One region of the Arsenicicoccus sp. UBA7492 genome, then DNA from elsewhere that is predicted to be linked to it. Evidence: riboswitches for the same ligand, from Rfam matches in the RefSeq annotation. Region 1 holds a riboswitch; the other holds the start of a gene.
What was found. Region 1 has a riboswitch for thiamine pyrophosphate ahead of thiM (hydroxyethylthiazole kinase). Riboswitches for the same ligand answer to the same signal wherever they lie in the genome.

Region 1 (14,181 bases):
GAAGGGATTGGTGGTCATCGGGGAGGCGATCAGTGCTTGTCGACGAGCACGGGGAAGATGTGCTCGAAGCTGACGGACTTGCCGAAGCCGGACGCCACGATGATGGTGATGCCGAGCAGGACGGCTGCCGCCACGAGGGCGAAGCAGAGGATGCCCAGGGCTCGGCCGACCGGGTGCGGCGACGCCGTGGTGTCGATCTCGGCCGCGCCTCCCACGCCGTAGGCCATGGACCGGATCCCGAGGGCGAACAGGGCAGGCAGTCCGGCGCCGAGGAGCAGCCCGACGGCCAGGACCTTCCACGCCGCGTCGAAGAGCAGCCCGAGGTTGTGCAGCATGACGAACTCCTCTCAGCGAGCCGAGCGCGAGGACGCGAGCGCGTCGGCCGTCTCGGCCGGCACGCCGGAGGCGTCCCACTCGTCGTTGACGTTGTTGTGGTCGACCGGCGCCTGGCGGGACCGGTGGTACATGTAGCCGGCGAGGCCGCACAGGATGGCGAAGATCGTGATGACCCCGAGGAGCCCGCCGAGGGCGTGGCCGATGAACCACATGATCGCCCCCACGGCGGCCGCCGCGGGGAGGGTGATGAGCCAGGCGGCGACCATGCGGGCCGCGACGCCCCAGCGGACCTCGGCGCCCTTCTTGCCGATGCCGGTGCCGAGGATCGAGCCGGTGGCGACGTGCGTCGTCGAGAGCGCGAAGCCCAGGTGGCTCGAGGTGAGGATGACGGCGGCCGACGCAGACTCGGCCGCCATGCCCTGCGGCGAGGCGATCTCGACGAGACCCTTGCCGAGCGTGCGGATGATGCGCCAGCCGCCGAGGTAGGTGCCGAGCGCGATGGCGACGGCGCAGGAGAACTTGACCCAGAAGGGCACGGAGTGGGTGTCGGTGTGGGACCCGTAGCCGATGAGGGCCAGGGTGATGACGCCCATGGTCTTCTGCGCGTCGTTGGTGCCGTGGGCCAGGGAGACGAGCGAGGCCGAGCCGATCTGGCCCCAGCGGAAGCCGGACTCCTTCCACCGCTCGTTGACGCCCTCGGTGATCTTGTAGATCAGCCAGGTGCCGGACGCCGCGATGACGGCGGCGATCACGGGGGACAGGAGCGCCGGCATGATCACCTTGCCGACGACGCCGTCGAGCTTGCTGCCGTCGCCGTTCCACTTGACGCCGGCCCAGCCGATGGCGGCGATGGTCGAGCCGATCAGGCCGCCGAAGAGCGCGTGCGACGAGCTGGACGGCAGGCCGAGGAGCCAGGTCAGGAGGTTCCAGACGATGCCGCCGATGAGGCCCGCCAGCACGATGAGCAGGAGCGCCTGGCCGTGGTCGGCCATGAGGGTCGTGATCGGGGACCCGTCCTTGTTCTGGATCTTGATGACGGCGTTGGTGACCGTGAGGGCGACCTCCACGCTGAGGAAGGCGCCGATGAGGTTGAGGATGCCGGAGAGGGCGACCGCGGTCTTGGGCTTGAGGGCACCGGTCGCGATGGACGTCGCCATCGCGTTGCCGGTGTCGTGGAAGCCGTTGGTGAAGTCGAAGGCCAGAGCCGTGATGACCACCAGCACGAGGAGGATGAGGGAAACGTCCACGGGACCTATTGTGCGGCGCGAAACCACGACCGCGAACCGGGGGCCTGACGCCGCGGCGTGCAGTCACCAGCTGTTCACCCTGATGTCGCACGATGTTCGGCCGTCGGAACGGCTCGGTGGCCGACGCATTCAGGGTTGAGCGGAATAGGCTCAACTCTGTCGAGGTTGCACCAGGTGAGGCCGGGCCTTCCGGCATACACCCCTTGTCCGTCCCACCAGAGGAGCCGCCCCACATGGAGCTGACCACCAAGTCGGCCGAGGCCGTCAACGCGGCCGTGCACGACGCCACCGCAGCGCACCACGCGCAGGTGGAGCCCGCCCACCTCCTGCTCGCCCTGCTCGGCCAGCAGGACACCACCACCGGACCGCTGATCACCGCGTCCGGCGCCGACCCGCAGGCCGTGGGCCGCGCCGCCGCCCAGGTGCTCGCCGGCCTCCCGACCGTGTCCGGGTCCACCAGCACCCCCGGGGCCTCCCAGGCCACCGCGTCCGTCCTGCAGCAGGCCGGCAACGCGGCCGCGGCGATGGGCGACACCTACATCTCGACCGACCAGCTGCTGGCGGCGGTCGCCCGCGCCGGACGCTTCGGCCTCGACCCCGACGCGATCGAGGCGCAGATCCCCCAGGTCCGTGGCGGCCGCAAGGTCACGTCCGCGACGCCCGAGGGCACCTTCGAGGCCCTCGAGAAGTACGGCACGGACCTGACCCAGGTGGCCCGCGACGGCAAGCTCGACCCGGTCATCGGCCGTGACTCCGAGATCCGCCGCGTCGTGCAGGTCCTGTCCCGGCGCACCAAGAACAACCCCGTCCTCATCGGGGACCCCGGCGTCGGCAAGACGGCCGTCGTCGAGGGCCTCGCCCAGCGCATCGTCGCCGGGGACGTCCCGGAGAGCCTGCGCAACAAGCGGCTCATCTCCCTCGACCTCGGTGCGATGGTCGCCGGGGCCAAGTACCGCGGCGAGTTCGAGGAGCGGCTCAAGGCCGTCCTCGACGAGATCCGCCAGTCCGACGGCGAGATCGTCACCTTCATCGACGAGATCCACACGATCGTGGGCGCCGGCGCCTCCGGCGACTCGTCCATGGACGCGGGCAACATGCTCAAGCCCCTCCTGGCCCGCGGCGAGCTGCGGCTCATCGGCGCGACCACCCTGGACGAGTACCGCGAGAACATCGAGAAGGACTCGGCCCTGGAGCGGCGCTTCCAGCAGGTCTTCGTGGGCGAGCCGTCCGTCGAGGACACCGTCGCGATCCTGCGTGGGCTCAAGGAGCGCTACGAGGCGCACCACAAGGTCGCGATCTCCGACTCGGCCCTCGTGGCCGCGGCCGCGCTGTCCGACCGCTACATCACCGGCCGCAAGCTCCCCGACAAGGCCATCGACCTCGTCGACGAGGCGGCGTCGCGGCTGCGCATGGAGATCGACTCCTCGCCCGTCGAGATCGACGAGCTCCGCCGCCAGGTCGACCGCCTCAAGATGGAGGAGCTGCACCTGGAGCAGGAGACCGACGACGCCTCTCGCGAGCGGCTGGCGCGGCTCCGCAAGGAGATCGCCGACCGCAGCGAGGAGCTCGCGGGTCTCAACGCCCGCTGGGAGGCCGAGAAGGCCGGCCTCAACCGGGTCGGTGAGCTCAAGGCTCAGCTCGACGAGGCACGCTCGCGCGCGGACATGATGGTCCGCGAGGGCCGGCTCAACGATGCGGCTCCGATCATGTATGGCGAGATCCCCCGCCTCGAGCGTGAGGTCGAAGCGGCTCAGGCCGCCGAGTCCGAGGCGGCCGTCTCGGCGGTCGCCACGGGTGGGCCGATGGTGCAGGAGCAGGTCGACGCCGACGCCATCGCCGAGGTCATCTCCGCGTGGACCGGCATCCCCGCCGGCCGTCTGCTCGAGGGTGAGACCGAGAAGCTGCTGCACATGGAGGAGGTCATCGGCGAGCGGCTGATCGGCCAGGCCGCCGCGGTGCAGGCCGTGTCCGACGCGGTCCGGCGCTCGCGGGCCGGGGTCGCGGATCCCGACCGTCCGACCGGGTCCTTCCTCTTCCTCGGCCCCACCGGTGTCGGCAAGACCGAGCTGGCCAAGTCGCTCGCCGACTTCCTCTTCGACGACGAGCGCGCCATGGTCCGCATCGACATGTCGGAGTACTCCGAGCGGCACTCGGTGGCCCGCCTCGTGGGTGCACCTCCCGGCTACGTCGGCTACGAGGAGGGCGGGCAGCTGACCGAGGCCGTGCGGCGTCGTCCCTACAGCGTGGTGCTGCTCGACGAGGTGGAGAAGGCGCACCCGGAGACCTTCGACATCCTGCTGCAGGTCCTCGACGACGGTCGTCTCACCGACGGCCAGGGGCGGACGGTCGACTTCCGCAACGTCATCCTCGTGATGACCTCCAACCTCGGGTCGCAGTTCCTCGTTGACCCGACGCTGGACGAGACCGCCAAGCGCGACGCCGTCATGGCGACCGTGCGGACGGCGTTCAAGCCGGAGTTCCTCAACCGCCTCGACGAGGTCGTGATCTTCGACCCGCTGTCGATGGCGGAGCTCGGCCACATCGTCGAGCTGCAGGTCGCCGAGATGGGCCGTCGCCTGGCCGATCGCCGGATCACCCTGGAGGTCACCGAGGCCGCGCGGGAGTGGCTGGCCCTCACCGGCTACGACCCGGCCTACGGCGCCCGTCCGCTGCGCCGGCTGGTGCAGCGCGAGATCGGCGACCGCCTCGCCAAGGCGCTGCTCGGCGGCGACGTCCGCGACGGCCAGACGGTGGTCGTCGACCGCGACGGTGACACCGACGCGCTGACCCTGCGCTGACTCTGCGCTGACGCGCCCCTGGCCAGGTCGCTGCGGCTCTAGAAGATCGGCAACCAGGCGCCGGCGCGGTCCTGGAAGGTCTGGGCGTCCCACGACCCGGCCCCGGCCGGGATCCGACCGAGCAGGGGTGCGCCGGTCACCTCCGGCAGGTCCTCCAGGTTGAGCCGCATGGCCAGGTCGGGGTCCTCGGGCCACGAGCCGATCACGAACCCCAGGCAGTCCAGGCCGCGCAGCTGCAGCGCCTCGGCCGTCAGCGCCGAGTGGTTGAGGGTGCCGAGCCCGGCGGTGGCCACCACGACGACGCCGACCCGCAGGCCGAGCTCCTGGACGCACAGGGCCAGGTCGGCCAGGGTGCCACCGGCCAGGTCGAGCCGGACCAGCAGCCCACCGGCACCCTCGACGAGGACCAGGTCGACGTCCCCGCGCCGCGACACCTGGGCGACCTGGGACGCCAGGACCGGCACCGGCGGGACGTCGATGCCGGCGTGCCGGGCGGCCCTGTCCGGCGCGAGCGGGTCGGGCAGGCGCACCAGCTCGTGCGTCTGCACGTCACCGGCGAGGCGGCGCACCTCGGCCAGGTCAGCGTCCTCGTCCGGCCCGACCCCCGTCTGGCAGGGCTTGACCACGGCCACGCGCAGGCCCTGCTCGCGGAACCCGACGGCGAGGGCTGCGGTCGCGACGGTCTTGCCCACGTCGGTGCCGGTGCCTGTGACGACGATGACGGGGGCGGTGCTCTCGGTGCTCATGGCCACCAGCCTCTCAGCCGTGCGCCAGCGCGACGGCCTCGACCAGCGCCCGGGTGATGGTGGCGACGTCGGTGTCCGCGCACGCGTACGGCGGCATCGTGTAGACGAGGTCCCGGAACGGCCGCACCCAGACACCCCGGTCCAGGGCCGCCTCGGTCACCTCGGTGACCCGGACGGGCTCGTCCAGCTGTATGACGCCCACGGCGCCCAGCACGCGCACGTCCCGCACGTGGCGGAGGGATCGAGCAGGTGCGAGCCCGGTGCGCAGCCCCCGCTCGATGCGGGCGACCTCGGACGCCCAGCCGCGGGCCTCGAGCAGGTCCAGCGAGGCGAGGGCGACGGCGCACGCCAGGGGGTTGCCCATGAACGTCGGCCCGTGCATCAGCGCCCCGGCCGCGCCGCCACTGACCGTGCGGGCCACCTCGCTGGTGCACAGCGTCGCCGCCAGCGTGAGATAGCCGCCGGTCAGGGCCTTGCCGACCGTCATGATGTCCGGCACGATCCCGCACCGGTCCGAGGCCCACAGCGTCCCCGTGCGGCCGAAGCCCGTCGCGATCTCGTCCACCACGAGCAGCGCGCCCGACTCGCGGGCCAGCGACGCGAGCACCCGCACGGCGTACGGGCTGTAGACGTGCATCCCGCCCGCGCCCTGCAGGATCGGCTCGACCACGACCGCCGCGGCGTCGGCGGCGTGCTCGGCATACAGCCGGCGCGTCTCCCGCTCCCAGGCCGCCATCTCGGGATCGCTGCCGTCCCGGTCGAGGCCGCCGGGTGGTCGCGGCGCGAAGACCTGCTCGGGCAGGACGCCGGTGAACAACGAGTGCATGCCGCCCTCGGGGTCGCACACGCTCATCGGGGCGAAGGTGTCGCCGTGGTAGCCGCCGCGGATCGTGAACATGCGTCGCCGGGGCCGCCCGAGGGCGACGTGGTGCTGCCAGGCCATCTTGAGGGCGACCTCGACGGCCACGGACCCCGAGTCGGCGAGGAAGACGTGCTGGAGCGGGGACTCGTCGCCGTCACCACGTGGGGCGAGCTCGACCAGCCGCCGGCCGAGGCGGATCGCGGGCTCGTGCGTCAGTCCGCCGAACATCACGTGGCTCATCCGGCTCAGCTGGTCGTGCGCGGCCGCGTCGAGCTCCGGGACGGCATACCCGTGGATGGCACACCACCAGGAGGACATGGCGTCCACGACCTCGTGGGTCTCGCCGTCGACGTCCAGCCGCAGCCGCACCCCCTCGGCGGAGCGCACGAGGTGAGGCGCCGTGGTGGCGGGAAAGGTCGAGTAGGGGTGCCAGAGGTGATCCCGGTCCCAGTCGCGCAGCAGCGTCTCCTGAACAGTGTTCATGACGCCAGTATCGCTTCTCGCGCAGCGGAGCTCGCGGCCGCGCTCACCTGGGGTGTGCAAGGCTGCACCCCGCCCGAGGAGCTATGCGGACCCACGCATACACTCCAAAAGGGGTCCCACACCGTCGTGGACCCGCACCCACCACAGCGAGGTCAGCATGGCAACCCTTGATGCTCACTCTCCCGGGACACACCCCGCGCCCGAGTCCGGTGACCAGCTCCAGCGAAACCTGTCCAACCGCCACGTCCAGCTCATCGCCATCGGCGGAGCGATCGGCACCGGCCTGTTCATGGGCTCCGGCAAGACGATCCACGCCGCGGGCCCCTCGATCCTGCTCGTCTACCTCACCGTCGGCGTCATGCTCTTCTTCGTCATGCGCGCCATGGGGGAGCTGCTCCTGCACAACCTCGACTACAAGTCCTTCCAGGACTTCTGCGCCGAGATGCTCGGCCCCTGGGCCGGATTCATGTCCGGCTGGACCTACTGGCTGTGCTGGGTCGTCACCGGCATGGCCGAGATCATCGCCGTCACCGGCTACTGGAACTTCTGGGTCAACCCCGACCACCCCACCGAGATGAAGCCCCTCTCGCTGGTCCTCGCCGTGGTCATGCTCGGGTTCCTGCTGTTCCTCAACCTGCTCACCGTCAGGCTGTTCGGCGAGATGGAGTTCTGGTTCGCGATCATCAAGGTCATCGCGATCGTCGCCCTGATCATCATGGGCATCTGGATGCTCGTCACGGTCTTCACCTCCCCGGACGGCACCAAGGCCTCGATCACCTACCTCTGGGACCGTGGCGGCTTCTTCCCCAAGGGCCTCGACGGGTTCGGCGCCGGCTTCCAGATCGCCGTGTTCGCGTTCGTCGGCATCGAGCTCGTCGGCACCACCGCCGCCGAGACCAAGGACCCCACCACGACCCTGCCGCGGGCCATCAACTCGATCCCGGTCCGCATCATCGTGTTCTACGTCCTGGCGCTGCTGGTCATCATGACCGTCACGCCCTGGGACAAGATCGACGCCGGGCAGTCGCCGTTCGTCAACCTGTTCAGCCTCGCCGGGCTCGCCGCCGCCGCCACGGTCATGAACTTCGTGGTGCTGACCTCGGCGTCGTCGAGCTGCAACTCCGGGCTGTTCTCCACGTCACGCATGCTGTACGGCCTCTCGCACAAGGGCATGGCGCCCCGCGCGTTCGGCCGCCTGTCGCGCCACAAGGTCCCGCAGAACGGCCTGTTCGTCTCGGTGCTGCTGGTCGCCACGTCGATCCTGCTCATGCTCGACGACTCCGTCATGGGCGCCTTCACGGTCGTCACCACGATCTCGGCCGTGCTGTTCATCTTCGTCTGGGGCCTGATCCTGCTCAGCTACATCGTCTACCTGCGCCGTCACCCGGAGGCTCACGCGCGGTCGGTCTACAAGATGCCGGGGGCGCACTTCATGCCGTATGTCGTCCTGGCGTTCTTCGCCGTGGTGCTGGTGCTCCTGACCCAGGAGAAGGACACCCTCCAGGCGCTGCTGGTCACACCCGTCTGGTTCGTCATCCTCGTCGGCGCGTGGTTCGCGGTGCGCAACCGTGTGCACCACGACAGCTCGACCACCGAGCTCGTGGACTGACCCGACCCGCCGGGGGACTCAGACCGGCCAGGTCTCCCGGCGCCAGGCGGCGTCCCAGAACATCCACTCGTAGCGCGCCGCCGTGGAGTAGGCCTCGTGCATCCGTTCCATGGTGGCGTCGTCGGCGCCCTCGGCGCACCGGTCGACGATCGCCTTGGCGCGGCCCACCGAGGCGGCGAACTCCTCGTCGGAGTACATCCCGATCCAGTCGCCGTAGGCATGGCCGTCGAGCGAGCCGGCCTGGCTCAGCAGGTGGTCGCCCACGTCCTGGTAGATCCAGAAGCAGGGCAGCACGCCGGCTGCGGCCACGGCATACGAGCCCTGGGTGGTCAGCGACGACAGGTAGGACGTGTAGGCGAGGCAGCTGGGGGAGCGGCGCGCAGCCGCGAGGTCGGCGACGTGCGCGCCGTGCAGCTCCCGCTCGACCACGACCGTGGTGCGGGCCGACTCCGCCCAGAACAGCATCTCGTCGGGGTCGGTGGCCTGCCCGGCGAGGGTCGCGAGCACCCGGCCGTAGTCCGCGAGGTAGAGCGCGTCCTGCGCCATGTAGTAGGTGAAGCGCTCGCGGTCGAGCGTGCCGTCGGCCAGGCCCTGCACGAACGGCAGCTCGTCGATCGCGGACCGGACGTCGGCGGTGCGCGCCCAGGCGTCGGTGGTGAAGGTCATCGGTCAGCTCCAGACGTCGTGGAAGTGGTGGACCGGGCCGTGCCCGTGCCCGACGTGCAGCTCGTCGGCGTGCCGCAGCGCCTCGGTGAGCCAGGCCTTGGCGTCGCGGCAGGTCGTCTCCCAGTCGGGACGCCGTGGACGCAGGGCTGCGAGGGCGGAGGACAGGGTGCACCCGGTGCCGTGCGTATGCCGGGTGGCCACCCACTCGGCCGTGATCAGCACCTGGCCACGGGCGTCGGCGAGGACGTCGGTCGCCTGCTCGCTGCCGGTGTGGTGTCCGCCCTTGACGTAGGCGCGGCGTGCTCCGGCCGCGACGAGCGCCCGCGCCTGGTCGACCATCTCGTCGACGCTTCCGGCCGGCTCGGCGTCGAGCAGCACCGCGGCCTCGGGCAGGTTGGGCGTGATGATGCTCGCGAGCGGGACGAGCTCGCGCACGGCCGCGACGGCGGACTCGTCGAGCAGCCTGTCGCCGCTGGTCGCCACCATGACGGGGTCGAGCACGATCGGCGTCTCGCCCGCCTCCTCGGCGCGCAGCCGCTGCAGCACCCGTCCGACGGCCGCGGTGACCTCGGCGTCGGCGAGCATGCCGATCTTGACGGCGTCGGGGGTGATGTCGGCCAGCAGCGTCTCCAGCTGGGCGGTGACGAAGTCGGCGGGCACGACGTGCACCCCGGTCACGCCCTGCGTGGACTGCGCGGTGAGCGCGGTGATGACGCACATGCCGTAGGCGCCCAGCGCGGAGAAGGTCTTGAGGTCGGCCTGGATGCCGGCGCCGCCCGAGGGATCGCTGCCGGCGATGGAGAGGACCGTGGTCGGGGCGGTCATCGCGCCTCTCCCCGTGGTCGGTCGGGCGCCTGGGCCGTATGCCGCTCCGCCGCCTCGCGCCACCGCGCCAGCAGCGTGGCCGCCGCCTCGCGGGGGTCGGGCGCGGCGCAGACGGCGCTGACGACGGCGGCCCCGTCGACGCCGGTGGCCGGGAGCAGGCCGATGCGCGACGCGTGGATGCCGCCGATGGCGACCGTCGGCCAGGGGCTGGCGGCGACGAGCGCCGCGATGCCCTCGGGGCCGGCGGGGGTCGCGGCGTCGGGCTTGGTGGCCTGCTCCCACACCGGTCCCAGGCCGAGGTAGTCGACGGTGCCCTCGGGCAGGGCCCGGGCCGCCTCGACGTGAGCGGGGGTCTGGCAGGAGAGCCCGAGGAGGCGGTCGGGCCCGAGGAGCTCGCGCGCCCGCTCGGGGGACAGGTCGCTCTGGCCGATGTGGGCGCCCGCGGCCCCGGTTGCCTCGACGAGGTCGACCCGGTCGTTGACGACGACGGGGACGCCGGTGCCCTCGAGCGCCCGGATCACCGACCGCGTGAGGCGCAGGATCCGCTCGTCGTCGGCCCGGGGGTCACGCACCTGCACGAGGGTCGCGCCCCCGTCCACGGCGGCGCGGGCGACCCGCGCGACCTGGTCGTCGCCGCCGCACATGGCCGTGTCGGTGACGAGGTAGAGCGTGAGGTCGAGATCGCGTCCCTCGAGGACGGACCGCTGACCGGTCATGAGAGCACCAGCCCGGAGGCGAGCTCGTCGGGGGTGACCAGGCTCAGCTCGTCGAGCAGCGCCACGGCGAAGCTGCCGGGCCCCCGAGCCGCGCGGGCGGCGCGCTCGGCGGCCACCGTCAGCAGCCCCGTCGCGCTCGTGGCGGCGAGCAGCGCGTCGTCGCACACGGCCGCGAAGCCCGCCATCAGGGCGCCGAGGGCGCAGCCCACCCCGGTGACCTTGGTCATCACGGGGTCGCCGTTGTGCACCCGGACCAGGCGCTCGCCGTCCGTGAGGTGGTCGACGGCGCCGCTGACCGCGACGACCGTGCGGCGGGAGGTGGCGAGCTCGCGGGCGCGGTCCAGGACCTCCTCGGGCGAGTCGGCGCTGTCGACCCCGCGACCTCCGAGACCGCCCAGCAGCCCCGCGATCTCGGAGGCGTTGCCGCGCACGATCGTCGGCGCGTGCAGGTCCATGAGCGAGACCGCGACCCCGGTGCGCCAGGCCAGGCCGCCGGCGGCGACCGGGTCGAGCACCCACGGCGTGCCGGCGGCCTGCGCGCCCGTGACGGCGGCCCGCATGGCGGCCGTCGTGTCGTCGTACGGCGTCCCGGTGTTGACCAGCACGCCGCCCGCGACCCGGGCGAAGGCCTCCGCCTCGTGCGGGTTGTCCACCATGGCGGGGGCGGCGCCGGCGGCCAGCAGGACGTTGGCCGTCCACTGGGCCACGACGATGTTGGTGAGGCTCTGGACCAGAGGCGTGGTGGCCCTGAGCCGGGCGAGCGCCTCGGCCACCTCGTCGGGGGTGACTGCGGCCACCGGGTCCACGGATGCGTCCGTCATACGACGTCCCTTCGCTAGCACGACCTAGATCAGGTGCGACGGGTGTGATCTCAGCCCGGCCGACGGCCAGGCACCCCGCGTCTCCTCGCACCCTAACGGACGCGGTCGGCGAGGGGACCACGGGGCCCCACGGGAGGTTGTCCACAGGCCCGGCCGCCGACGCGTGGATCCGCGCCGTCGTCCACAGGCCCCGGGCCGGGGGTGGTGGCCCAGCCCGGGGCTGGTGACGATCGCTGCATGGACACCACACCCACCACCGCCGACATCCCGCTCACCCTCGACGAGATGCTCGAGGGACGTTCGATGCGCGACGTCGTCCACCTGCGGCGAGCCATCCAGGCCACGATGCCGCCGCCCGGGCCGCGCGACCGACGTCGCCGTCCTGGTCGGCGACCTCAACGGGCACCTCGTCGCCCCCATGTCCTTCCGGGACCTGCCGTCCCCCTGCGATCCCGCCCACGTGCGAGTGCTCCTCGAGGTGGTCGCCGAGGTGCTGGGTGAGCATGCGACGGTCGCCACCCTGCTCGTGCGGCCCGGGCCGGCGCACGCGATCGCCGCCGATCGCGCGTGGCAGGAGGTCGCGCAGAGGTGCTGGCAGGAGAAGGGGGTGATCGACCTCGGGTGCTTCGTCGTCGGCACCCACGGCGTGGACCTGCTCCCCAGGCTGGAGCTCGTCGCCTGAGGCGCTGCCCGGGGCGATACCCCTAGGCGTCGAGGTCGACGATCACCGGGGCGTGGTCGCTCGCGCCCTTGCCCTTGCGCTCCTCGCGGTCGATGGACGCGCCCGTCACCCGGCTCGCGAGCGCGGGGCTCGCCAGGCAGAAGTCGATGCGCATGCCCTGCTTCTTGGGGAAGCGCAGCTGGGTGTAGTCCCAGTAGGTGTAGGTGCGGGGCTCGGACGTGTAGGGCCGGACCACGTCGGCGAAGCCCGCGGCCACCACGGCCGCGAAGGCCTCGCGCTCCGGGACCGAGACGTGCGTCTTGCCCTCGAAGAAGGCCATGTCCCAGACGTCCTCGTCCTGCGGGGCGACGTTCCAGTCACCCATGAGCGCGACCTGGGCCCCGGGGTCCTCGGCGAGCCAGCGCTCGCCGTCCGCCCTGAGCCGGGCGAGCCAGTCGAGCTTGTAGGCGTAGTGGGGGTGCCCGAGCTCGCGCCCGTTGGGGACGTAGAGCGACCAGACGCACACCCCGTCGCACGTCGCTCCGAGCGCCCGAGCCTCGGCGACCGGCTCCGGCTCGCCGTACGTCGGCATGTGCTCGAAGCCGACCTGCACGTCCGTGAGCCCGACGCGAGAGGCGATGGCGACGCCGTTCCACTGGTTGAGGCCGTGGTGGGCGACCTCGTAGCCCGCCTGCTCGAACGGCAGCATCGGGAACTGCGCGTCCTTGCACTTGGTCTCCTGCATGGCCAGCACGTCCACGTCATGGCGCTCGAGGAAGGCGACGACGCGGTCGACGCGGGTCCGGATGCTGTTGACGTTCCAGGTTGCGATGCGCACCTCGCCAACCTACCGGAGGCGCCTGGCCAAGCCTCTACGCTGTCGCTCATGGCAACTGCACTCGTCACCGGCGCGTCCGCCGGCATCGGCCTGGCCTTCGTCCGTGAGCTGGCCTGCCGCGGCCACGACCTCGTCCTGGTCGCCCGCAACCGCGACCGGCTGCAGGAGGTCGCCGACGACCTGCGGGACCTGCACGGCACGAGCTGCGAGATCCTCGTCGCGGACGTCGCCGAGCGCGACCAGCTGCAGCGCGTGGCGGACCGGGTCGCCGACCAGGCACGCCCGGTGGACCTCGTCGTCAACAACGCCGGCTACGGCCTCAAGACGGACTTCCTGCGCACCCCGATCGAGCGGGAGGAGCACCACCTGATGATCCACACCCGCGCGGTGCTCGTGGTGTCGCAGGCCGCGGCGCTGGCGATGCGCGAGCGGGGGCGAGGGGCCGTCGTCAACGTCTCGTCGGTGGCGTCGTTCGTGCAGATGGGGACCTACTCCGCCGCCAAGGCGTGGTGCACGACCTTCACCGAGGGCCTGGCCAACGAGCTGCAGGGCACCGGGGTCACCGCCACGGCGCTGTGCCCGGGCTTCACGCACACGGAGTTCCACCAGCGGGCCTCGATGAACATGTCCCACCTGCCCGACGCCGCGTGGCTCGACGCCGACCGGCTCGTGCAGGACTGCCTGGACGACGTCGCCCGCGGTCGTGCGCTGAGCGTGCCCGGCGGGGTCTACAAGGCTGTCGTGGGAATCGTCCAGGTGGCGCCGCGGGGGATCGTCCGCCGGGTCAGTGGGCGCCTGGCCTCGGGTCGCCGCACCGCCCGCTGAGCCCGCCCCCGCCGGGCCGCAACTAGGCTGGGGCCTCATGAACACCGCGCCCACGAACCCCGCCGACGCCCGCGCCCGCCTGCTTGAGATCATCAAGGACAAGGCGATCGTCCACGGTCGCGTCACCCTGTCCTCCGGCAAGGAGGCCGACTACTACGTCGACCTGCGGCGCATCACCCTCGACGGCGAGGCGGCGCCCCTGGTCGGCATCGTGATGCGCGACCTCACCAGGGACCTGGCGTATGACGCCGTGGGCGGCCTCACGCTCGGCGCCGACCCCGTCGCCACGTCGATGCTGCACGCGTCCGCCGCCGCAGGCGAGCGGCTCGACGCGTTCGTCGTCCGCAAGGCCGGCAAGGCGCACGGCCTGCAGCAGCGCATCGAGGGTCCGTCGATCCGCGGTCGTCGCGTGCTGGTCGTCGAGGACACCACGACCACGGGCGGCTCGCCGCTCGACGCCGTCGCCGCCGCCCGCGAGGACGGGGCCGAGGTGGTGGCCGTGGCCACCATCGCCGACCGCGCGACCGGCGCCGGCGAGCGCATCCAGGACGAGGCCGGGGTGCCCTACCTGCACGTCTACTCCCTGGAGGAGCTCGGCCTCGCCTGACCGGCTGACCGGCTCACCGGCTCACCGGCGGGGCGGTCCCGGCCGCCGGGTGCCGCAGGGAACGCCGGAGGGCGGCGGCTCGTCATACGGTCAACCGCCGTGATCGGCCGACTAGGCTGATCACGACCTCAGTCCCGCTCT
Region 2 (14,181 bases), on a different contig from region 1:
GACCGCGCCCAACCTCACGAGCACCGGCACCAACCAGTGGGCCATCACCTCGGCCCACAACGGCGCGACCTACCTCGCCACCATGAAGTACACGGTTCGCGCGACGAGCACCGGCGCGGCCCGCACCGAGCCGGCCGGCGGCAGCGGATGGTGGAACACGACGCTCAACGGCACCTCGGTGTCCACCCGCAACCTGCCCATCACCCTCACCCAGAACTGATCCACCGATCCCTGGAGGCACCCCATGTCCCGTCGGCGCGTCCTGGCCACGCTCGGCGTCACCGCCGTCGCGGAGACCGCCGTCATCGCGGCGCCCACCGGTGACACCCAGGCACGGTGGACCGAGACCCGCACCAGCGTCGTCCCCAGGATGACGATGGGCACGCCTACTCTGACGCCCACGGACGTCCCCGTCACCAAGCCGTTCACGGACGCGCTCAAGGCGACCCTCAAGAACGACGCCGGCTACGGCCTCGAGTACCGCCCCTACCAGGTGAACCTGACGGCGATGCCTAGCACCCCCACGACCAGTGCCATGGCGAGCGACTTCCTGAACAACAGGGTGCAGTACGACTACACGGGATGCTCGTCGACGACCGCGCTGTGGCAGACAGCTCTCGGGACGGCCGCCACGACAGCCGTGTCGCCGGTGACCGCCGCGGTCCGCACGCCCCTCGCCAAGGCTTCCTCAACGTCCCACTGCGTGATCGTCAAGCCCAGCGGGACCGACTACGACCGCTACAACAGGTTCGCAGGTCGCGAGTTCCAGGTGACGACCACCGGCCGGGCCGTCTCGGTGGCCGGCACGGCGACCAAGGACTGGACCTGGACGAGTCGTTACGTCATCTCGATCCCCTCCCCGATGTTGGGCTCCGACGGAAACGTCTGCACCACGGGCCTGGCCGAGAACGTGCGACTGTACTGGGCCTGGCCCAACGCCGCCACGAGCTCGTCAGGCAGCACCCCGGCGATCAACCGGTGGGAGGTCTGGGCTCGCCCCAAGGGCTCGACCGTCCCCTTCAAGCTGGTCCAGGGCGGGATCCCAGCCAACGACCGGGACCAGTGGGTCAGCTATATCGCCATGAACAACGCCGGGTATGGCCCGGGCACCTATGAGTTCGTCGTGCGTGTCTACCCCTTCGCCGGTAGCACGAAGTACGCCGAGAGCACCGGGATGTGGTACGCGACGCGCCCCACCGGACCGTGGGAGCCCACTCTGGACACGGGCATCTTCCACGCGGGCCAGCGCCTGGTCCCGGGCCGGACAGTCGGCGGAGCCTTGTACGTCAAGAATGCCTCCCCCGACACCGCCATGCTGACGATCGGGGCCGTTCCTGGCAGCGACGCCGTCTCCGACCCGCTCGCCGAGGTGCTGCACCTGGCCGCCGGCATCGGCGGCGCCGCCACGCCGACCGAGACCTCGCCGACCGCCGCCAGCCTCGCCGCGAGGGGAGGAGATCTGACCACGGGCGCCGTCCGCCCGGGCCAGGTCGTCCGCGTGGAGGTTGCCGCGCTCCTGGCGGGCGCCGTCGGCGATGTCGACCGGACGCTGGCCGAAAATCACACGTGGACGGATCCGATCAGGGTGTCGATGGCGATGACGCCGGCCGATCTCGCTCCGCCGAGCACCGGCGTGACTGGAGCAGACGTGGGTCAGACAGGTGGCAGTGACGGCTCGGTGCCCCGCGGGGACGCGTTCGGCGTGTCCTCGGGGCCGCTCTCCGGAGCCCTGGCGCACACGGGGGCCGACGTGATCGTGCTTCTCGCCGCGGGTGGCACAGCCGTGGGCGTCGGCATGCTGCTGATCGCCCTGGCCCGACGACGGCGCGAGGACGAAGACGACACCGCGTCCGGCACACCCCTTCCACCCACTGGTCAGATACCGACTCCCTGACCGCCCACTGGTCAGATGCCGAGCACCTACCCGTGGCCAGAACTGACCACTCGGCGGCGGACGCCGAGGCGGGCCGGACTCCCCCCTCGGGAGCCCGACCCGCTGGCCGTGGGGGCGTCACGGATGACGTTGCTGATACCCACTAGGCGTTACCCAGAGTAGTCGAGACCCGTCACCAGGACTAGGGATCCATTACCTCCCCAGAAGGTGCCCCACAGCCGCCGCGGCGGCGAGCGTCACGGCGCACACCACGACCCACAGGTCCCTCCGGCCCCACCGCGCGGGCTCCGCCCACGTGCGCCGCCCCGACCGCACCACGGGCGACGAGTAGCCCCGCGCCTCCATCGCCACCGCGAGCCGCCCCGCCTGCCGCAACGCCTGCACCAGCAGGGCAAAGGTCAGCACGACCGCGTCCTTGACCCCCCGCCCCAGGACACCACGCGCCCGGCGCACCGCGCGCAGGTCGCCAAAGGTCGACCGCAGCTGGTCGAACCTCTGCAGCGCCACCACCGCCGCCACCACCGGACGTGCCGGCAGCCGCAGTCGCTGCCCGAGCTGGTCCCCCAGCGAGAACGGCTCGAGGTAGCCCGCCAGCACCACGCCGGGCAGCGCCGCCGACGTCATGCGCAGCGCGGGCAGCAGCGCCGCGACGGGATCACGCGTCTCGGCCCACCACCAGTTGGACCACCACAACGAGGCCGCGCCGATCGCCACCGGGGTGAGCCGCAGCACCGGCTGCGGCCAGCGCACCCCGCACAGCACGAGGAGCAGCGCCAGCTCGGCCCCGAGCAGACCCAGCCCCGCCGGCACCGTGGGCACGACCAACCCGACCACCATCGCCACCAGGCTCACCAGCATCAGCGGCAGGGCCGAGGCGTATGCCGCCAGCCCCTGCGCACGACGGCGCACCGGCTCTGCGCCGGCCTGCGGCCTCGCGAGCACGAGCTCGCGGGTGCAGCGCGACGCCAGGCTGCGGTCGTGCGTGGACACCACCACGGTCGTCCCTGCGGCGCGGGCCGCCTCGACGACCCCGGTGACGGCGGCCCACGTGTGGCGGTCCTGGCCGACGGTGGGCTCGTCGAGCAGGAGCACGGACGGGCCGTGGGCGAGGGCGGCGACGAGCGAGAGACGTCGCTGCTCACCCCCCGAGAGGGTGTGCGGGTCGGCGTCGCGGCGGTCGCCGAGGCCGAGCACCTCGAGCAGCGCCCCGGCCCGGGCTGCGAGGGCGTCCTCGTCCTGGCCGAGCGCCCGACCGGTCAGCATCACCTCGTCGACGACGGTCCGGGCGGTGATCGGCAGCTCGGGTCGTTGGGGCACCCACCCGACCGCTGCGGCAAGCTCCGCAGCCCGCCAGCCATGCGGCGCCTCGCGGTCGCCGGCCCCCAGCCGCACCGTGCCGGACGTCGGCTCGAGCAGCCCGGCGGCGCAGGCCACCAGCGTGGACTTGCCGGCGCCCGAGTGGCCGGTGACGGCCACCGCCTCCCCCGGCGAGGCCTCCAGCGCCACGTCCTGCAGCACGAGCTGCGGCGGGTGCACCGCCTGCCACGAGGCCAGCCCGGGCTGCACCTGGCGCAGCACCGCGTCGATCGAGGCCGTCACCCCGCCCGGCCGGACCGGGGTCACCAGCCCGGTCGCCACCTCCATCGACGACGGCGGCGGCGCCCCCGGCACCCACAGGCCCAGCTCTGCCAGCCGCTCCCCCTCGGCGGCCAGCGTCGACGTCATCGGGCCGTCCGCCACCACCCGACCGCCGTCGCCCAGCACGACGAGCCGGTCGCAGACGTCCACCCAGTGCGCGAGCTGGTGCTCGACGACCACCAGGGTGGCCCCCACCTCGGCGACGGCCAGGGCCACCGCCGACCGGACCGCCTCCGCGGCCTGGGGGTCGAGCATCGAGCAGGGCTCGTCGAGCAGCACGAGGCCCGGGTCGAGGGCGAGCACGCCCGCGAGCGCGAGGCGCTGGGTCTCGCCGCCGGACAGGGCGCGCGTCTCGCGGTCCACGGCATACGGGAAGGACACGGAGTCCAGCGCCGCCCGCACCCGCTCCCACAGCGGCCCGCGTGGCACGCCGGCGTTCTCGGGGCCGAAGGCCACGTCGCGCCCCACGGTCCGCGCGACCACCGCGTCGTCGGGATCCTGCAGGAGCAGGCCCACCTGCCGCGACACCCGCACCTGCCCCGTCTGGTCACCGCCACCCGTGTCGGCGAGCACGCCGGCCAGCGCCCGGAGCAGGGTCGACTTGCCGGACCCGCTGGCGCCCGCGAGCAGCACCCGCTCCCCCGGCGCCACGCGCAGCGACACCGCGTCGAGGACCGGGCGGGCGGCGCCATACGGGAGCCAGGTGAGGTCGTCGACCTCGACGAGAGCCCCCCTCGGACCCTCGTCGAGGTCGAGACCACGCTCGAGGGAGGCGTCAGCGGCCGTGGGACTCACGCGCCTCGCGGCCCGCGGGGAAGGCGTCGATCACGCCCGTCCGGGCCAGCGCCCGCACGAGCGCGGCGCCCCCGAGGCCGGCGATCACCGCGCACGAGATCATGCCGAAGCCGAGGTAGACGAGCTTGTGGATCCAGGCGAGCTGCGGGACGTACTGCCACCACTCGTAGAGGCAGATCTCCAGGACGGCACCGAGCACGCCGCCCAGCACCGCGGCCACCATGTCGAACCGCCGCCAGCGCCAGACCCACATCGCCAGCTCGACGCCGAGCGCCTGCAGCAGCCCGGACAGCATCACGAGCCAGCCCCACTTGTTGCCGAGCAGCGTCTCGACGCTCGCCGCGATCAGCTCGACGTAGAGGGCCGCGCCGGGACGCCGGATCAGCAGCGCGCCGGCCACGGCGGGGAGCACCCACACGCCGAGCGCGAGCGAGCCGATCGGGGCATAGCCGACGGCGGCCGCCTCGACGACGTGGTAGAGGGTGCTGTCCCACCCCCAGAAGGCGACGCCCAGCGCGACGGCGAGGACGGCGCCGAGGACGAGGTCGATGCCTCGCCATGACATGAGGGCCCCCGTGGCGAGCGCGGACGGTCGTGCGTGCTGGCCCGGCCGCGCGGTGGCGGCGGAGCCGGTGGTGTTCGGCATACGAGATCTCCTGGTCGGTCACCAAGAGGGAAGGTGACCCCTCGGGTCGCCTCGAGAATCCGACTCCCTAGCGCCGGTGCTAACCGGATCAGGTGCGGAGGGTCTGCGGTCGCCCGCACTCTCAGCGCGATCTGCGCTCCCCTGTCGTGTGAAACGTGACGCTACCGCGAAGATCGTGTGAGACTCAACGCATGGGACCTAACGTGTGGAAGCTCATTGGCACCGGCGCCGCCATGCTGGCCGGCATGGTGGCCAACAAGATCGTCAACTCGGGCTGGCAGAAGGCCACGGGCAAGGAGGCCCCCTCCGACCCCACCAACCCCGACGTGGACTGGAAGGAAGCGCTGGCCTTCGCGGCGTTCTCCGGTCTCGTGATCGGCATCGCGCGCCTGGTGGCGCAGCGTCAGGCGGCCAAGGGGTTCGTCTCCGCGGTCAAGCGCCAGAGCAACGACATCGGTGACGTCGACCTGCAGGCGCAGATCGACGCCCGCACCAACAAGGCCTGATCACCCCGTCCGTCACGCGAGTCGCCCCGACCGGTCCATCGGTCGGGGCGACTCGCTGCTGCTGGGCGGTATGACGGGCCTGGGGGTCTGCGGGCCTGGGTGCGTGGCGGCCTCGGGCCTGGGGTACGTGGCGGCGATCAGGCGGGGGTGCGCAGGGCCGCCAGCCGCCGGTCGAGCTGGTCCAGCCGCAGCGCCACCCGCAGCCGGCGCCGGGTCGGGTCGGGCTCGAGCGCCACGTCGTCGCCGTCGCGCAGCACCTCGGGCAGCTCGACGAGCAGGAGCCGGGACAGGCCCGCCAGCCGCTCGGGGTCGGTGACCAGCCTCGGGTCGTCGAGCACGCCGCGCGCCCGCGCCAGCACCCGGTCGAGCCAGGTCTCGACGTCCCAGCCGAGCGCTCCCCGGCGGTCGTCGAGCCAGTCGCCGACCGCCCCGACCTGGCGGCGCAGGTGCCACAGGTGGTCGGGCTCGTCGGTCGGGACGTGGTCGGCCGGCAGGGCGAGCCCGCCGAGGTAGCCCGCGATCCCGAGGCCCGCGCGCAGCGGCGCCGGCAGCGGGAGGGCGGCGAGCAGCGTGCCGGCACCGACCGTCAGCGCGCGCACGTGGCGCGGTGACGTGGCCGCGGCGTAGACCTCGCGCTCGACCCGACCCATCTCGTCCCTCCTTCCTGCCAGCCTAGGCCCGGGGCCTGGGAGCCGCGTGTCAGTCGGTGGCCAGCGCCGCGGACGGGCTCACCCGCGCGGCCCGACGAGCCGGTATGACGGACGCCAGCCACCCCGCGGCGAGCGCCACGGCGGCGACGAGCCCCAGCCGCGCCCAAGGGATCTCGGTGGTGATGGTCATCTCGCTGCCGAAGAGCGCGTAGGCCCCGCCGAGGCCGTAGGCCACCCCCAGCGCGAGCCCCACGATCGTGCCCACGCCCGCCAGCGTCAGCGCCTCGAGCCCGAGCGTGCTGCGCAGCTGGCGGCGCGTGAGGCCGAGGGCGCGCAGCAGGCCGGACTCCTGGGTGCGCTCGAGCACCGAGAGGCCGAGGGTGTTGCCGATGCCGACCAGCGCGACCAGCACGGCGATGCCGAGCAGGCCGGTGACGACGAGCAGGACGACGTCCATGATCCGCTCCATCTCGGCGCGCTGGGTGGCGACCCCCTGGACCTGGGCGCCCTGGATGGCGACGGCGTCCTGGGCGAGCTGCTCCGACGCGGTGGCCGCGTCCTTGACCTCGGCGAACCTGATCCACGCGGACCCCTTGGCCTGGGGGTCGAGGCGCCGCACGGTGGCCGCCGTGACGACCGGTGCGTCCGCATGGTCCGCGCTGACGTCGGCGCGCAGGTCGAGCCGCGTCGCGCCGTGGGCGAGGGTCACGGTGTCGCCGGTCCGCAGGCCGGAGCTCGCCGGCAGGAGCACGGTGTGGTCGTCGAGCCCGGCAAAGAGCTGCGGCCGGCGCGAGACCTGCACCGCCGCGTCGTCGGCGCCGGTGACGGTGGTCTGCCCGCCGCTCGATCCGCCGGCCTGACCGTCGCTCTGCCCACCGCTCTGGCCGACGTGCACCGGCCGTCCGCCGTGGGTCAGCGTGGCCGGGGCGTCGACGACGAGGGTGGCCGCACCGACGACGCTGCTGCGCCGCAGGGTGTCGAGGTCACGCTGCGCCAGGCCCTGCGGCGCCTGCACGAGGGCGTCCACGGGGGTCTGCTTGTCGAGCGCGTCGGTGGCCGAGCGCACCCCTGTCGCCGAGCCCACGCTCATCATCGTGATCAGCGTGACCCCGACGAGCAGGGCGCTCGCGGTGGCCGCGGCCCGAGCGGGGTTGCGGCCGGCGTTGTCGACGGCGAGCGACCCGGGGACGCCGCCGAGGCGGGCGGGCAGCGCACCGACGGCGCGGGCGAGGCCGGGCACCACCACGGGGGCGACCATGAGCACGCCGAGGAAGGACAGGAGTCCACCGGGGATGCCCGTCACGAGCTGGTGCTGGAGGGCGCCGTGCACGAGCAGCCCGAACCCACCTGCCGCGAGGACCGATCCGACCCCGACGCGCAGGGCGCGGACGCGCCGCACCCGCGTCGCGGTCTCGGGGCGCAGGGCCGCGAGCGGCTTGACGCGCGTCGCCGCGCGGGCCGGGGCGAGGCTCGCCACGAGGGTGACCAGGATGCCCGTCGCGAGGGGAGCCAGGACCGAGAGCGGGGTGACGACCAGGCTGCCGAGGTCCATGTCGGTGCCGTGCGAGAGCTGCACGAGCGTCGCCGCCAGACCCGCGCCGAGCGCCAGCCCCGCGACGGAGCCGAGGACGCCGACGAGCAGCGCCTCGGCCACGACGGACCCGCGCACCTGCCGCCGCTCGGCGCCGATGCAGCGCAGGAGCGCGAGCTGACGGGTGCGCTGGGCGACGAGGATCGCAAAGGTGTTGGCGATGACCAGCGCCGAGACGAACACGGCGATGAGCGCGAAGACGAGCAGCATCGCGGTGAGCTGCGTGACGCCCTGGACCATCTGGGTCACGCGGTGGTCCTTCTCCTGCTGGCCGGTGCGGACCGTGAGGCCCTTGGCTGCGGGGAGACCGGCGACGGAGGCGCGCAGCTGCTCGTCGTCCACGGCCGCGCCGCCCGGAGCCTGCGTCAGGTCGAGCTCCCGATAGCCCGTGGTGCCCGTCCAGGCCCAGATGTCCTGGTCCTGGGCGAAGGCCACCGGCATCCCCTGGCCCTGCACGACGTCACGCCCCGGCTTGACGATGCCGACGACCGTGGCCTCGGCCGGACGGGCCTCCTGCGGCCGCTGCTCGGTGCCGGTGCCAGGGCTGGTGCCGGTGCCGCGCTGCAGCAGGCGGGTCGTGCTGCCCACTGCGAGCTTGCGCGCCGAGGCGACCCAGTCCACGACGGCGATCTCGCCGCGGCGGGCGGGCAGGCGACCGGCCGTGAGCGTCGTCGTCCCGGACAGCTGCGGCACTGACCGCAGCACGAGGGAGGCCTCGCGACCCCCGAGGTCCTGCTGGACGGCCCCGCCGGCCACCGTGCGCACGGAGGCACCCGGGTGGGCGCGCGTCACCTGCGCGGCGAGCCCGGGGGGTATGACGGCCGGGCCGCCGCGAGGCGCGCCCCCCACGCCCGAGGACCCGTCCGGCGTGGTGACGACCACGCTCGCTCGGCCCACCGAGCCGGCGGCGTCGCGCGCCAGGGACTCGCGGAAGGTGTCGCCCACCATGAACGTGGCCGCGACGAAGGCGATGCCCATCGTGATGGCGACCAGGACGCTGACGAAGCGCCGGGCCTGACCGTGGATCATGCTGGCCGCCAGGGAGATCGAGGTGCGCACGGCGATCACGCCCCCAGCCCGCGCAGGGCGGCCAGCACGTCGTCGGCGGTGGGGTGCCGCAGCTCCCCCGCCATGCGACCGTCCGCGAGGAGCAGCACGCGGTCGGCATACGTCGCGGCCCCGGGGTCGTGGGTCACCATCACGACGGTCTGGCCCAGCTCACGCACGCAGCGCCGAAGGAAGTCCAGCAGCTCGTGCCCGGTCACGCTGTCGAGGGCGCCCGTCGGCTCGTCGGCAAAGATCACGCGCGGCCGCATGACGAGGGCGCGGGCCACCGCCACGCGCTGCTGCTGCCCGCCGGAGAGCTCGGTCGGCTTGTGCCCCAGACGATCTGTCAGGCCCAGCACCCGCACCACATGCTCGAACCATTCGCGGTCGGGGGTGCGGCCCGCGAGGCGCAGGGGCAGGGTGATGTTGGCCTCGGCGGTCAGCGTCGGGAGCAGGTTGAAGGCCTGGAAGACGAACCCCACCTGCTCGCGCCGCAGCAGCGTCAGCCGCGTGTCGTCAAGCGTGGTGAGGTCGGTGTCGCCGACCCAGACCTGCCCGCTCGTGACGTCGTCGAGGCCCGCCGCGCAGTGCATCAGCGTCGACTTGCCGGACCCCGACGGGCCCATGATCGCGGTGAGCTCCCCCTCGGCGATCTCCACGTCCACGTGGTCCAGGGCGACGACGCGGGTGTCGCCGCTGCCATAGGTCTTGGTGAGGTCACGCGCGCGCACGGCCGCGCGGGTCACGGTGGTCGGGCTGGTGGTCGGGCTGGTGGTCGTCATCGGGTCGCTCCGTCTGGTCGTCGGACATCGCTGGTGCGCGGTCGATGTCGACGCTAGGGAGCGGCCGGTGTCGCCCGGATCGACCTGCGGTCTCGACCCCGGGGGCGACCCGAGGACCACGGGCGCAGCGGGCCTACGACTGCGGTCGCACGAGCCCTGTGTCGTAGGCGAGGACGACCATCTGCACCCGGTCTCGCAGGTGGAGCTTGGCGAGGATCCGCCCGACGTGGGTCTTGACGGTGGCCTCGGCCACATAGAGCTCGGCCGCGATCTCCTGGTTGGAGCGCCCCTGCCCCACCGCGAGCAGCACCTCGCGCTCCCGCTCGGTCAGCGGGGCGAGCCGCTCCTCGGCGCTCCGCAGGGGCTCGTGCTCGTCGGGCAGCCCGGGCAGGAACCTCTCGAGCAGGCGCCGGGTCGCGCTCGGGGCGACGACCGAGTCTCCTTGGTGCACAGCGCGTATGGCGGCCAGCAGCTCCGCCGGGCCCGCGTCCTTGAGGAGGAAGCCGCCGGCACCGGCCTTGAGCGCGGTGTGGACGTACTCGTCGAGGTCGAAGGTCGTGAGCACGAGGACCTTGGCCGCGGCGCCCGAGGCCACGATCCGTCGGGTCGCCTCAACGCCGTCCATGCGTGGCATCCGGATGTCCATGAGCACCACGTCGGCCTGCGCGGCCAGCTCGACCGCCGCCGCGCCGTCGCCCACCTCACCCACGACCTGCATGTCGGGCTGGGCGTCCAGCACCATCCGGAAGCCCATCCGCACCAGCTCCTGGTCGTCCGCCAGCAGCAGCCTGATCTGCTCGTCGCTCACTCGCGCTCCCGTCGTCGTCCCGTCGTGACCGGGACCGGCACGGTGGGCGCCGTCGGCGGCGCCTCCGGGTCCCGCGTCGGCAGGCTAGCAAGCACCTCGAAGCCACCCCCGACCCGCTCCCGGGCCGTGAAGGTCCCGCCGATCGACGCCATCCGCTCGCGCATCCCGATCAGCCCATGGCCGCGCCCGTCCGACCCGCCACCTGGACCCCGACCCGTGTCGCGCACGGCCAGCTCGACCCGGTCCGGGTGGTGAGCGAGCTCGACCCGCACGGTCGCCGCCGGTCCCGCGTGCTTGAGGGCGTTGGTCAGCGCCTCCTGCACCACGCGGTAGGCCGCCATCTGCTGCGCCGGCCCGAGCGCCTCGTGCACCCGCTCGTCGCCGACCTGCGTCAGGGTCGCCGGCAAGCCCGCGTCGTTGACGTGCGCCACCAGCTCCTCTACCTGCTCGAGCGTGGCCTGCGGGGTGTAGGCCGCCGCCTCCCCCTCCTCGCGCAGCACCCCCACGAGGCGCCGGGTCTCGCCGAGCGCGCCCCGGGCGGTGTCGCCGATCGTGGCGAGCGTCCGGGCGGCGACCATGCGCGAGGCGTCGACGTCACCGTGCTCCACGGCATACGACGCTCCGTCCGCCTGGACCACGATCACGCTGAGCGAGTGCGCGACGACGTCATGCATCTCGCGCGCGATCCGGGCCCGCTCCTCCTGCGCGGCGAGGCGCGCCATCGAGTCGTGTTCGCGCTCCAGGGAGTCCGCCCGGTCGCGCAGGCTCTGCACCATGTCGCGCCGCTGCCTCGCGAGGGCCCCGGGCACGAAGCACGCGACGCTCATGGCGGCGACGAACACCCAGCTGATGACGGCGTACTCCACGCGCTGCGCGCCGGCAGGCCGGACCCAGTTGTAGGTCCAGTCCCAGGCGCCCACCACCCCGCCGACCAGCGCGGCCGCGAGCCACCAGTAGCGCCACCGCGGGTGCCCGTGGGCCGCGACCGCGTAGAGCATCATGAGCGCCGCGAGGTTCTGGGGCATGACGTTGTCAGCGATCACGAGCTGGACCACGCAGCCGAGCGCGACCGCCACAATGGCCGGGTCGGGCCTGGTGCGGCGCCACACGAGGGGCAGGCTGGTGCCGAGGAGGGTCCACGCGAGCCAGCCCACCCAGCCGACGGTGAGCTCGTCGAGCACGCCTGCCGACACGACGAGGCAGAGCAGGGTGACGACCCCCGCCCAGAAGGCGTCGACCAGCATGACGTGCTCGCGGAGCCACCGCTGGAGCCTTAAGAACGCACGCATCCCTCCACGCTAGAGGTGCGGGCGGCGCCGGGTCGTCATACCGCGGTCTGATCCTCCCCCTCCACTCTGGGTCCTCTGCCACCGCCCCCGCCGACGCCCACCCCCACGCCCTACGCTCTCGGCCCCCCACCACTCGTTGAGAGGCGACAGATGGGGGTTCTGGGCGCGTCATAACCCCCATCTGTCGCCTCTCATTGGGCGGCGGCAGCGCTGTGGATAACCTCTCAGATCAGATTTGCTACCATTTACGATAATTTGCGTGCGCTCACCTTCGCCCCTGCCCGCCCCGTATGACGCCGAGCCCTTCAGGACGTCCGACGCCATGGCATCCGGGATCTCACGCGATCGACTGCGAGCGTCCGACACTCGAGCCCCTCATTACGGCGTCAGATCCCCGCTCCCTCTCCTCGGCATCGAGCAGGCCGCGAAGGACGCGTTGCCGGTGCTGCCGCCGGCGCACGCGTTCAGCAACGTGACGGCCGCCCGGCTCATGGGGATGCCCTGGCCGACGCGGTGGACACCCGACGAGCCGGTTCACGTGGTCACCCGGAGCGGACAGTTCCACCTCGAGCGGCCGGGGATCGTCAACCACCGCGGGCTGCAGCGCCGCGGAACGATCCTCCTGGAGAACGGCCTGACCTGCACCGATGACCTCCACACCTGGGCCGACGCCGCCGCGTCGCTGTCGGTGGACGAGCTGATCGCAGCGGGCGACTGGATCCTCCGACCACGCTCCACCCGCACCGTCGGGGACCTGGCGAGCGTCCTGCCTCGCAGGATGCGCGGCGTGCGCACGGCGCGGGCGGCACTGCTGGAGATCCGTCCTGGATCGGCGAGTCCCATGGAGACCAAGACCCGACTTCAGCTGGTGCGCGGGGGCCTGCCCGAGCCGGAGCTCAACGTGACCGTGACGGACGAGGGAGGGTGGCTGGGGATCGTGGACCCGTTCTGGAGGCGGTGGCGGTTGGTGGTGGAGTACGACGGTCGTCACCACGTGGAGCGTCAAAAGACCTGGGAGCGAGACGTGGCACGGGAGAGGGCCTTTCGCGATGCGGGGTACGACTACGAGCGCCTCATCAGCATCAACGTCAACGGCCGCACCCCCGACGCCCTGGCGATCGTGCGACGTGCCCTGGTGCGCGCCGGGTGGCTTCCAGGGGTGGCGTGACGCCGGCACGGGCCTCCCACGTGGGTCGCTCCGCCCATCCCCCTCGTTGAGAGGCGACAAATGGGGGCTATCCAGGCCTCATAACCCCCATTTGTCGCCTCTCAACGAGAAAGGCGGGAGGGGTGGGGTCAGGCGGGTGGGGTGAGGTCGAGGGCGGTCGCGATGGGGACGCCGGCACGATAGCTCAGGTGCACGTAGGACGGGGCGTCGAGCACCGTCAGGTCCGCGCGTGCGCCCACGGCGAGGTGGCCGACGTCGTTGCGCCGCAGCGCGCGAGCCCCGCCGAGGGTCACCGCGAGGAGGGCCTCGGCGGGCGTCATACCCATCTCGCGCACGGCCAGGGCCACCACGAAGGGGATCGACGAGGAGTAGCAGGTGCCCGGGTTGCAGTCGGTCGCGAGCGCCACCGAGACCCCGGCGTCGAGCAGGGCGCGCGCGTCGGGATAGGGCGAGCGGGTGGAGAACTCGACGCCGGGCAGCAGGGTGGCGGTCGTGGTGCCGGCCGCCCCCACGAGCGCGTCCACGTCGGCCGTCGACAGATAGGTGCAGTGGTCGACCGACGCCGCCTCGAGCTCGCACGCCAGCTGGACCCCCGGGCCGTGGCCGAGCTGGTTGCCGTGGACGCGCAGCTCCAGCCCCGCCTCGCGGCACGCGAGCAGCACCGCCCGCGCCTCGTCGCCGTCGAACGCGTGCGCCGACGCCGGCTCGCAGAACACGTCGCCCCACACCGCGTAGGGCGCGCACGCCTCCAGCATCGGTCCGGTCACCAGGGACACGTAGTCCGCACGGCGGGAACGGAACTCAGGCGGGACGACGTGCGCCCCGAGGAAGGTCGTCTCCTCGATCCCGGCCTCGCACGCCAGGCGCAGCGCCCGCGCCTCGTCGTCCACGGTGAGCCCGTAGCCGGACTTGACCTCGACGGTGGTCGTGCCCTGCGCGCGCATCTCGAGGACGCGGTCGAGCAGCAGGTCGAGCAGCTCCTCGTCGGACGCGGCGCGGGTGGCGGCCACGGACACGGCGATCCCGCCCCCGTCGTAGGGCTGCCCCGTCATCCGCGCCGCGAACTCCTCGCCGCGGTCCCCCGCGAACATCAGGTGGGCGTGCGAGTCGACGAATCCCGGCACCACGCAACGGCCCCCGACGGACAGCACCTCGTCGGCCGCGGGTGCGTCGGCCGCGCGCCCCACCCAGGCGACGTTGCCGCGGTCGGGCACCGGCTCGCCCTCGATCATCCGGTATGCCGACGCGCCCGCCGCAGGGACCTCCTCGAGCACGACGGCGGCGTCCTGCAGGACTCCGAGGGGCGATTCGTCGCCGAGCTCGGGCGAGCAGGTGACGAGCTGGCCGATGTCGGTGACGAGGACTGC

Region 2: another riboswitch for thiamine pyrophosphate. It lies ahead of B4E97_RS11680 (ECF transporter S component); the one in region 1 lies ahead of thiM (hydroxyethylthiazole kinase).

The regions. Positions count from the first base shown of each region.
Region 1 is NZ_DLOE01000043.1:52,814-66,994, forward strand. Features, by position in the region: gene B4E97_RS12645 (DUF3349 domain-containing protein) at 1-18, opposite strand, end outside; gene B4E97_RS12650 (hypothetical protein) at 30-335, opposite strand; gene B4E97_RS12655 (inorganic phosphate transporter) at 348-1,583, opposite strand; gene clpB (ATP-dependent chaperone ClpB) at 1,817-4,381, shown strand; gene bioD (dethiobiotin synthase) at 4,420-5,127, opposite strand; gene B4E97_RS12670 (adenosylmethionine--8-amino-7-oxononanoate transaminase) at 5,141-6,472, opposite strand; gene B4E97_RS12675 (amino acid permease) at 6,630-8,081, shown strand; gene tenA (thiaminase II) at 8,100-8,747, opposite strand; gene thiD (bifunctional hydroxymethylpyrimidine kinase/phosphomethylpyrimidine kinase) at 8,751-9,572, opposite strand; gene thiE (thiamine phosphate synthase) at 9,569-10,288, opposite strand; gene thiM (hydroxyethylthiazole kinase) at 10,285-11,109, opposite strand; TPP riboswitch at 11,099-11,197, opposite strand; gene B4E97_RS12700 (hypothetical protein) at 11,528-11,791, shown strand; gene B4E97_RS12705 (exodeoxyribonuclease III) at 11,814-12,608, opposite strand; gene B4E97_RS12710 (SDR family NAD(P)-dependent oxidoreductase) at 12,657-13,433, shown strand; gene pyrE (orotate phosphoribosyltransferase) at 13,471-14,040, shown strand.
Region 2 is NZ_DLOE01000039.1:101,193-115,373, forward strand. Features, by position in the region: gene B4E97_RS11665 (hypothetical protein) at 1-220, shown strand, start outside; gene B4E97_RS11670 (hypothetical protein) at 245-1,894, shown strand; gene B4E97_RS11675 (ATP-binding cassette domain-containing protein) at 2,087-4,327, opposite strand; gene B4E97_RS11680 (ECF transporter S component) at 4,308-4,973, opposite strand; TPP riboswitch at 5,021-5,126, opposite strand; gene B4E97_RS11685 (DUF4235 domain-containing protein) at 5,165-5,479, shown strand; gene B4E97_RS11690 (hypothetical protein) at 5,617-6,129, opposite strand; gene B4E97_RS11695 (FtsX-like permease family protein) at 6,179-8,788, opposite strand; gene B4E97_RS11700 (ABC transporter ATP-binding protein) at 8,785-9,549, opposite strand; gene B4E97_RS11705 (response regulator) at 9,683-10,357, opposite strand; gene B4E97_RS11710 (sensor histidine kinase) at 10,354-11,646, opposite strand; gene B4E97_RS11715 (hypothetical protein) at 12,089-12,814, shown strand; gene hutI (imidazolonepropionase) at 12,943-14,181, opposite strand, start outside.